Regions from separate parts of the Streptomyces sp. NPDC005774 genome, predicted to be linked through region 1. Evidence: riboswitches for the same ligand, from Rfam matches in the RefSeq annotation. Region 1 holds a riboswitch; the other holds the start of a gene.
The links. A riboswitch is a leader RNA that binds a small molecule or an ion and turns the genes downstream of it on or off. The one in region 1 is predicted to bind thiamine pyrophosphate.

Region 1 (4,070 bases):
AGCACAGCCACAGAGGTGCGCGCCGACAGCCCGTGACAGAGATACAGGGCTTGCAGCATGATGGCGCTCGCCCCCACCACCGCCACGACCAGGGGGTTCGAACCCTGCAGGATCGCGGGCAGGATGAAGAAGTTCAGCACCAGGAAGCTGACCGCCAGCGCGACCAGTGCCATCACACCGCGCAGCCGTCCGACAGCGACGACGGCGACCGCGAAAATGCCGGCGAGCAGGGCCAGCGGTACGCGCCGGTTCACATCCGCCACCGAGTACTGGAGGTCCTTCGGTGCGGAGGGCTCGTAGGCGACCACGACCCCCTGACCCTCGCTCAGCTGACGTGACTGGTCCGGCTGCACGATCTCGGTGAAGGTGCGGCCCGCATCGTCGCCGGTGTCGACCCGGATGGTCGCTTTCTTGCACGTGCCGTCCGCCTGCTGCTGAGCGGAGGACCCCTCGGCCGTCGAGATGTCGCCGGTCGGGACGCCTCCGGATGCGTTGACGGACGAACAGCTCACCTCGGCCACCTTGGTGACCGTGGCCTGCTGAGTCTGCCGGTCGAAACCGACACCGGTCCGCTCGTGGCCGGGTGTGCCACCCGGCCACAGCACTGCGAGGCCGATCAGCACCGCCGCACCGAACGGGATGAGGACCGCCGCGATGACCTTGCGCAGGTGCTTCGAGACGGGAGCGGCCGGGCCGTGGCTGTGACTGTGCCCATGCCCGCCGGCGGGGCCCTGGCCATGCTCGTGCCCACCGTCGCCCGGAGACGGACCGCCGTGCCCGCCAACCGAGTTCGGTCCGCCGCCGGAGTTCGGGCCGCGGCCGCCGGCGCCGGGGTCCGGGCTGTGGTCATGACCCGGACCGTGAGCCTGGCCGCGGGCTCGACCCTGCCCTTGCCCTCCTTGCCCTCCTTGCCCCTGCCCCTGCCTGTGGCCCGGGCCCGGGCGGCTCGCGCCGGGCCCGGGGGCCCGACCGGAAGGTTCGAAACCCGGGCCCACGGGCCCCGGGCCGGCGGGCCCGTCGGGGCTTCTGGGGCCAGGGTTTCCAGGGCCGGGCAGGTGGTTCTGTGCCGCCGGTACCTCGCCGGGGCGGTGTCCATGCCCGAACCAGTCTTCGGAGCCGGGGCTGTCTCCCTGAACGTCCCCATGGCCCAGGCCGGTGCCGGCTGCGGGTCCTCTGCCACGGCCGCCGCCGATTCGGCCGCCGGAGCCACGGGATGGTTCGGGCGGTGGGTACGGGGGAGGTTGCGTCGAGGTCACCGCCTGATCATCGCAAGAACAACGAGGGCCCTCTGTTCACCGCGCCAGGATTCCCGCTAGCGTGGAGGTACCTTTTTTGTACACGCGGGAGCTCGGAGCACCGGGCTGAGAGGGCGCTGACCTCCGTCCCAGCGACGTTCCACATGAAACATCACATGTCCGAGTGATGTTTCACACGGAACGTCGGCAGACGGAAACTGCTGCGTCGACCGCTGAACCTGTTACCGGGTAATGCCGGCGTAGGGAGTAGGTCTCATGACCAACAAGGACGCACGCACGCCTGCCTCCACCCAGAAACCGACGGAAGCGTCGGTGGGGGAGGAGGCCGGGAAGTCCATCGGCTGGCACAAGGCGTACGTCGAGGGCACACGCCCCGGCCTGCGGGTGCCGGTCCGTCAGGTACACCTCACCAACGGGCAGTCGGTCACGCTGTACGACACATCGGGCCCGTACACCGACCCCCTGGTCGACACCGATGTGCGCAGAGGGCTGGCGCCGGTGCGGGAGAACTGGATCACCGCGCGCGGTGACACCGAGGAGTACGCGGGCCGTCCGGTCCGCCCCGAGGACGACGGGATCAGGCACACCTCGCCGCGCGGTGGACTGCGCAATCTCGACGCGGTGTTCCCGGGCCGGCCCCGTCAGCCGCGCCGGGGCCGCGCGGGTGGGGTGAGCGGGGCGGTCACGCAGCTGGCGTACGCGCGCCGCGGTGAGATCACGCCCGAGATGGAGTACGTGGCCATCCGGGAGAACGTATCGCCGGAGGTCGTGCGTGAGGAGATCGCGGCAGGCCGCGCGGTGCTGCCCGCCAACGTCAACCACCCGGAGACCGAGCCGATGATCATCGGCAAGCGGTTCCTGGTGAAGGTCAACGCCAACATCGGTAACTCCGCGGTGACCTCCTCCATCGAGGAGGAGGTGGAGAAGATGACCTGGGCGACCCACTGGGGCGCCGACACGGTCATGGACCTGTCCACCGGTCGCAACATCCACACCACCCGGGAGTGGGTGCTGCGCAACTCCCCCGTCCCCATCGGCACCGTGCCGCTCTACCAGGCGCTGGAGAAGGTCGACGGCAGGGCCGAGGAGCTGACCTGGGAGATCTACAAGGACACCGTCGTCGAGCAGGCCGAACAGGGCGTGGACTACATGACGGTCCATGCGGGGGTACGGCTGGCGTACGTGCCGCTCACCGCCCACCGCAAGACGGGCATCGTCTCGCGCGGCGGCTCGATCATGGCGGCGTGGTGCCTGGCGCACCACAAGGAGTCGTTCCTGTACGAGAACTTCGAGGAACTCTGCGAGATCCTCGCGGCGTACGACGTCACGTACTCGCTCGGCGACGGTCTCCGGCCGGGCTCGATCGCCGACGCCAATGACGAGGCGCAGTTCGCGGAACTGCGCACGCTCGGGGAACTCAACCGGATCGCCAGGCGTTTGAATGTGCAGACCATGATCGAGGGCCCGGGGCATGTCCCGATGCACAAGATCAAGGAGAACATCGACCTTCAGCAGGAGATCTGCGATGAAGCCCCGTTCTATACGCTCGGCCCGCTGACGACGGACGTCGCGCCCGCGTACGACCACATCACTTCCGGTATCGGCGCGGCGATGATCGCATGGTGGGGCACGGCCATGCTCTGCTATGTCACGCCCAAGGAGCACCTGGGCCTGCCGGATCGCGACGACGTCAAGACCGGTGTCATCACCTACAAGATCGCCGCCCATGCCGCCGACGTCGCCAAGGGGCATCCGGGGGCGCAGGAGTGGGATGACGCCCTGTCCGACGCGCGCTTCGAGTTCCGGTGGGAAGACCAGTTCAACCTGGCTCTCGACCCGGACATGGCAAGGGAGTTCCACGACGAGACGCTTCCGGCGGAGCCCGCGAAGACGGCGCACTTCTGCTCGATGTGCGGGCCGAAGTTCTGTTCCATGAGGATCAGCCGGAGCATCACGGAGCGGTTCGGCGAGACTTCGGAGGAGGGTGCGTCGGCCGAGGAGATCGCCGAGGGGATGCTGCGGAAGTCGAAGGAGTTCGCCGAGGCGGGCAACCGTGTGTACCTGCCGTTGACGGACTGAACGAACAAGCGGACCGAATGGACAAAGGGGCGGGCCGTTCGGGCCCGCCCTCTCGCTCCTCGGGAGGACGGGTCGGCAGACTGGATGTCATGACAGCGAGATCAATGAGCAAGGGGTCCAACCTTCCCGTCGACGCCCAGGCGGTGCGCGTCGAGCTCGCTTGGGCCGCTGGGGCCGGTGTGCCCGACATCGACGGGTCGGCTCTGCTGCTCACGAAGACCGGGCGGGCGCGGGACGACGGCGACTTCGTCTTCTACAACCAGCCGCGGCACACCTCCGGCGCCGTGACGCACCTGGGGAAGCGGAGCGCCGCCGGCGCCGCGACCGACACGGTCGAGGTGGACCTGCGCCTGCTGGAACCGGCCGTCGAGAGAGTCGTGCTGTGCGCGTCGTCCGACGGCGGGACGTTCGGCCAGGTGCCGGGACTGATGCTCAGGCTGCTCGAGGCCGGTACGGGAGCCGAGATCGCGCGGTTCGACATGGTGGCCGGGACGGAGACCGCGTTCATCGGCGGTGAGCTGTACCGGCGGCAGGGAAAGTGGAAGTTCCGTGCGGTGGGGCAGGGATACGCCGCGGGGCTCGCGGGGCTGGCCACCGACTTCGGTATCACCGTGGACGATGCTCCCCGGACGGCAGCGGACTCCACGACGGCTGCCGGCTCCACCACGGCACCTGGCGCGACGAGGACTCCTGCCGCGGCCACAGTGTCACCAGTCCCGCCCGCGGTACCCACCA
Region 2 (4,070 bases), on a different contig from region 1:
CTGGTGCGGGTCCCGGACTCGGTGTTCCGCCCCGGGTCAGACGGCGAGCGCCTGGGCGCGGCGCTTCACCTCCGTGCCGCGGTTCTCGCTCAGTGCCTGCGCGGGCGTGCCCGGCAGGCTCTCGTCGGGGGTGAAGAGCCATTCCAGCATCTCTTCGTCCGTGAATCCGTCGTCCCGCAGGAGCGTCAGGGTCCCGGAGAGGCCCTTGACGACCTTGTCCTCGTCGATGAAGGCGGCGGGGACGTGCAGTGCGCGGTTCTCACCTCGGCGTACGGCGATGAGCTGGCCGTCCTTGACCAGCTGCCGGACGCGCGTCACCTCGACGCCGAACATCTCGGCGATGTCGGGAAGGGTGAGCCAGGCGGGGACGAGAACATCGATCTTTGCGTCAATCTCGGTCACGGGACAAGCCTGCCATCTGGCACCGACAGCCGGAAGCCGGACCCCTCCACCCGGGCGGACGTTCAACCCGGACGCCCGGATACTCACGCCTTTGCCGACTTCAGGGGTCGCGCCGGGTCGGCCAGCAGCGTCTCGTCCATCACCGTGCCCGCCTCGATCAGCCGGCGCCCCTGGGCCAGGTCGCGGGGGCGGCCCACCGCCAGCAGCGCGACCAGCCGGGACGCACGGAGCCAGCAGACCGTCCACGCCGGGCCGTCGGCCTCCCCCCGCCACACCGTCCGGTCGGCGTCCGCGTGGTGCCCGGCGTACTGGACGAAGCGTCCGAACTGCTCGGACCAGAAGTACGGCACCGGGTCGTACACCGCCGGGGATGCACCGGTGGCCGCCCCGATGATGTTCGCCGCGACCGTGCGCGGGCCCTGGAGGGCATTGTCCCAGTGGTGCACCAGCAGGCGTTCGCCGTACCGCTTCGAGGGGAAGGACGCGCAGTCGCCCACCGCGTACACGTCCGGCACGGAGGTCGTCAGACGGGCGTCGGTGACCACCTCGCCGTGCTCGCCGAGTTCGATCCCCGAGCCGGCCAGCCAGGCGGTGGCGGGGCGCGCACCGATACCGACGACGACGGCGCCCGCGGGCAGTCGCGAGCCGTCGTCGAGCACCACCGCGCCGGGCTCGACGCGCTCCACGCGCGCGTGTGTCCGCAGCACCACTCCCGCGTCGTCGTACCAGGCGGTCATGGGGGCGGCCGCCTCGGCGGGCAGTGCCTCGGCCAGGGGCCGGTCGGCGGCCTCCACGACGGTGACCGTGCAGCCCGCCTCGCGCGCGGCCGTGGCGAACTCCGCGCCGATCCAGCCGGCACCGACGACCACGACGTCCTGCCGGCGCGCGAGCACCGGTCGCAGCCGTTCGACGTCGTCCAGGGTGCGCAGCAGATGGACGCCCGGAACCCCTTCCGCGCCCGGCAGCCGGACCGGCTCGGCGCCGGTCGCGACGACCAGGACGTCGTAGGGGACCGGCCCGGCCTCCGTGTCCAGCTCGTGGTCGGCGGGGCGCAGCCCGAACACCTCGCAGCCGAGCCGCAGTTCGATGCCGAGCGTCTCGAAGTCGACGTCGAAGGCGGAGTTCTCCGCCGTGCCCAGCAGCACCGCCTTGGACAGGGGTGGCCGGTCGTACGGCTGGTGGGGTTCGGCGCCGATCAGTGTCACGGTGCCGGTGAAACCCTGCTCCCGGAGGGCGACGGCGGTCTGTACGCCGGCCATTCCGGCCCCCGTCACCACCACGCGCCGCGGCCCGGACGGTCCCCGTTCCTGCGTCTGCTCGCTCACCTGATCACCATAGACACCTGTCCCATGGCCGGACAGGTGTTAGGGGGCCGTGAGCTGCTCCACCACGCTGGTGCCGCTGCCCGGCTGCGACTCCCACTTCCAGGTCTCCTCCAGCCGCACCCGCCCGTCGGGCAGTTCCACGACCGTCGACTCGCAGTGGCCCGAGGCGGTGGTGCCGTCGTGCTTGAGCTGCACGTACCGGAAGTCCAGCCGGTCCCCCTCCCGGGTTCCCACCAGGTGTCCGCGCACGACGTCACCGCCCGCGTACTCGGCCCAGATCCGGCCGTTCCGCTCGTGGTAGACGAACCGGGTGCGGGTGCCGACCTGCCCCGGTGCCTGGTCGGCGACCGGGGAGAGAACCAGGCCGTCGAGCGAACCAGCCATCTGAGGGCTCCCTGTACGTTCGTTGTTCCGGCATTGTTCCGGGGCTAGGCTGGCCACCGTAAAGCACTCGCGGGAGCCCGGACGCACCGGGCTGAGAGGGAGGCTGGCAGCCTCCGACCGTATGAACCTGATCCGGGTCATGCCGGCGAAGGGAGGGGCTGGACGCCCATGTCGCCCACACACACCTCGGGCTCCCCGCGCGATCCGGGGCGTTCTCCGGACGTCCTCGTCGTCGGGGGCGGGATCATCGGCCTGGTCACGGCCTGGCGGGCCGCGCAGCGCGGGCTGGCCACGACCGTGCTGGACCCCGAGCCGGGCGCCGGCGCCGCCCGGGTGGCCGCCGGGATGCTGGCCGCCGTCACGGAACTGCACTACGGCGAGCAGACCCTGCTCGGTCTGAACCTCGCCTCCGCGCGCCGCTACCCCGGCTTCGCGGCCGAGCTCACCGAGGCCACCGGCCACGACCTCGGCTACCGCCGCTGCGGCACCCTCGCGGTCGCGCTGGACGCCGACGACCGTGCCCATCTGCGCGAACTGCACGTCCTGCAGCAGCGGTCGGGGCTCGACGCGCAGTGGCTGTCCGGGCGGGAGTGCCGACGCCTGGAGCCGATGCTCGCACCGGGTGTGCGCGGCGGGCTGCGGGTGGACGGCGACCACCAGATCGACCCCCGGCGCCTGGCGGCCGCGCTGGTGACCGCCTGCGAGCGGGCGGGAGTGGTGTTGCACCGCGCGTGGGCCGAACGGCTCACCGTCGCCGGGGAGCGGGCCACGGGTGTGGTCACCGCCGAAGGCACCGCGCTGAGCGCCGGGCAGGTGGTGCTCGCCGGGGGCAGCCTCAGCGGGCGGCTCGCGGGGATCCCGGCGGATGTGCTGCCTCCGGTACGTCCTGTGAAGGGGCAGGTGGTCCGGCTCACGATGCCGGACCGGTTCGGCCCGTTCCTGAGCCGGACGGTACGCGCGGTGGTGCGCGGCAGCCATGTGTACCTGGTGCCGCGCGAGAACGGGGAACTGGTGATCGGGGCGACCAGCGAGGAACAGGGCTGGGACACGACCGTCACCGCGGGCGGGGTGTACGAACTGCTGCGCGACGCCCACGAACTCGTCCCCGGGATCACCGAACTTCCGCTCACCGAGACCCGGGCCGGGCTGCGCCCCGGCTCCCCCGACAACGCGCCGCTGCTCGGCCCGTCCGCGCTGGCGGGGCTGGTCCTCGCGACCGGGCACCACCGCAACGGCGTGCTGCTCACGCCGGTCACGGGCGACGTCCTGGCCGAGGTCCTGACCACCGGTGAACTCCCGGCCGAGGCCCGTCCCTTCACACCCCGGCGGTTCACCGCCGCCGCACTCACGGAGCAGTCCGCATGAACGATCCGGCGAATGTCGCGACCGGCCCCACCGTCTCCGTCTCCGTCAACGGGGAGCCGCGCGAGGTGGCTTCCGGTACGGCGCTCGACGCGCTGGTCGCCACCCTGACCTCGGCTCCCTCCGGGGTGGCCGCCGCCCTCAACGAAACCGTCGTCCCGCGCGCGCGGTGGCCGCTCACGTCCCTGTCCGAGGGGGACCGGGTGGAAGTCCTGACCGCCGTCCAAGGAGGCTGACCATGGCCGACGATCCGTTCGTTCTCGGCGGTACGTCCTTCACGTCCCGGCTGATCATGGGGACCGGTGGGGCGGCCGGCCTCGAGGTGCTGGAGCGGGCGCTGGTGGCGTCCGGTACGGAGCTGACGACCGTCGCGATGCGGCGGGTGGACCCCTCGGTGCACGGCTCGGTCCTGTCGGTGCTGGACAAGCTGGGCATCCGGGTGCTGCCGAACACGGCGGGCTGCTACACCGCCGGCGAGGCGGTGCTCACCGCGCGTCTCGCACGGGAGGCGCTCGGCACCGATCTGGTCAAGCTGGAGGTCATCGCCGACGAGCGCACCCTGCTGCCGGACCCGATCGAGTTGCTGGAGGCGGCGGA

Region 2: another riboswitch for thiamine pyrophosphate. It lies ahead of thiO (glycine oxidase ThiO); the one in region 1 lies ahead of thiC (phosphomethylpyrimidine synthase ThiC).

What each region holds. Positions count from the first base shown of each region.
Region 1 covers NZ_JBIAIV010000002.1:306,451-310,520, forward strand. Annotated here, with positions in the region: gene ACFYQA_RS03620 (YibE/F family protein) at 1-995, opposite strand, end outside; TPP riboswitch at 1,331-1,519, shown strand; gene thiC (phosphomethylpyrimidine synthase ThiC) at 1,512-3,335, shown strand; gene ACFYQA_RS03630 (VWA domain-containing protein) at 3,425-4,070, shown strand, end outside.
Region 2 covers NZ_JBIAIV010000014.1:103,465-107,534, forward strand. Annotated here, with positions in the region: gene ACFYQA_RS15705 (Rv2175c family DNA-binding protein) at 37-402, opposite strand; gene ACFYQA_RS15710 (NAD(P)/FAD-dependent oxidoreductase) at 486-1,727, opposite strand; gene ACFYQA_RS15715 (hypothetical protein) at 1,767-2,111, opposite strand; TPP riboswitch at 2,171-2,282, shown strand; gene thiO (glycine oxidase ThiO) at 2,280-3,476, shown strand; gene thiS (sulfur carrier protein ThiS) at 3,473-3,709, shown strand; gene ACFYQA_RS15730 (thiazole synthase) at 3,712-4,070, shown strand, end outside.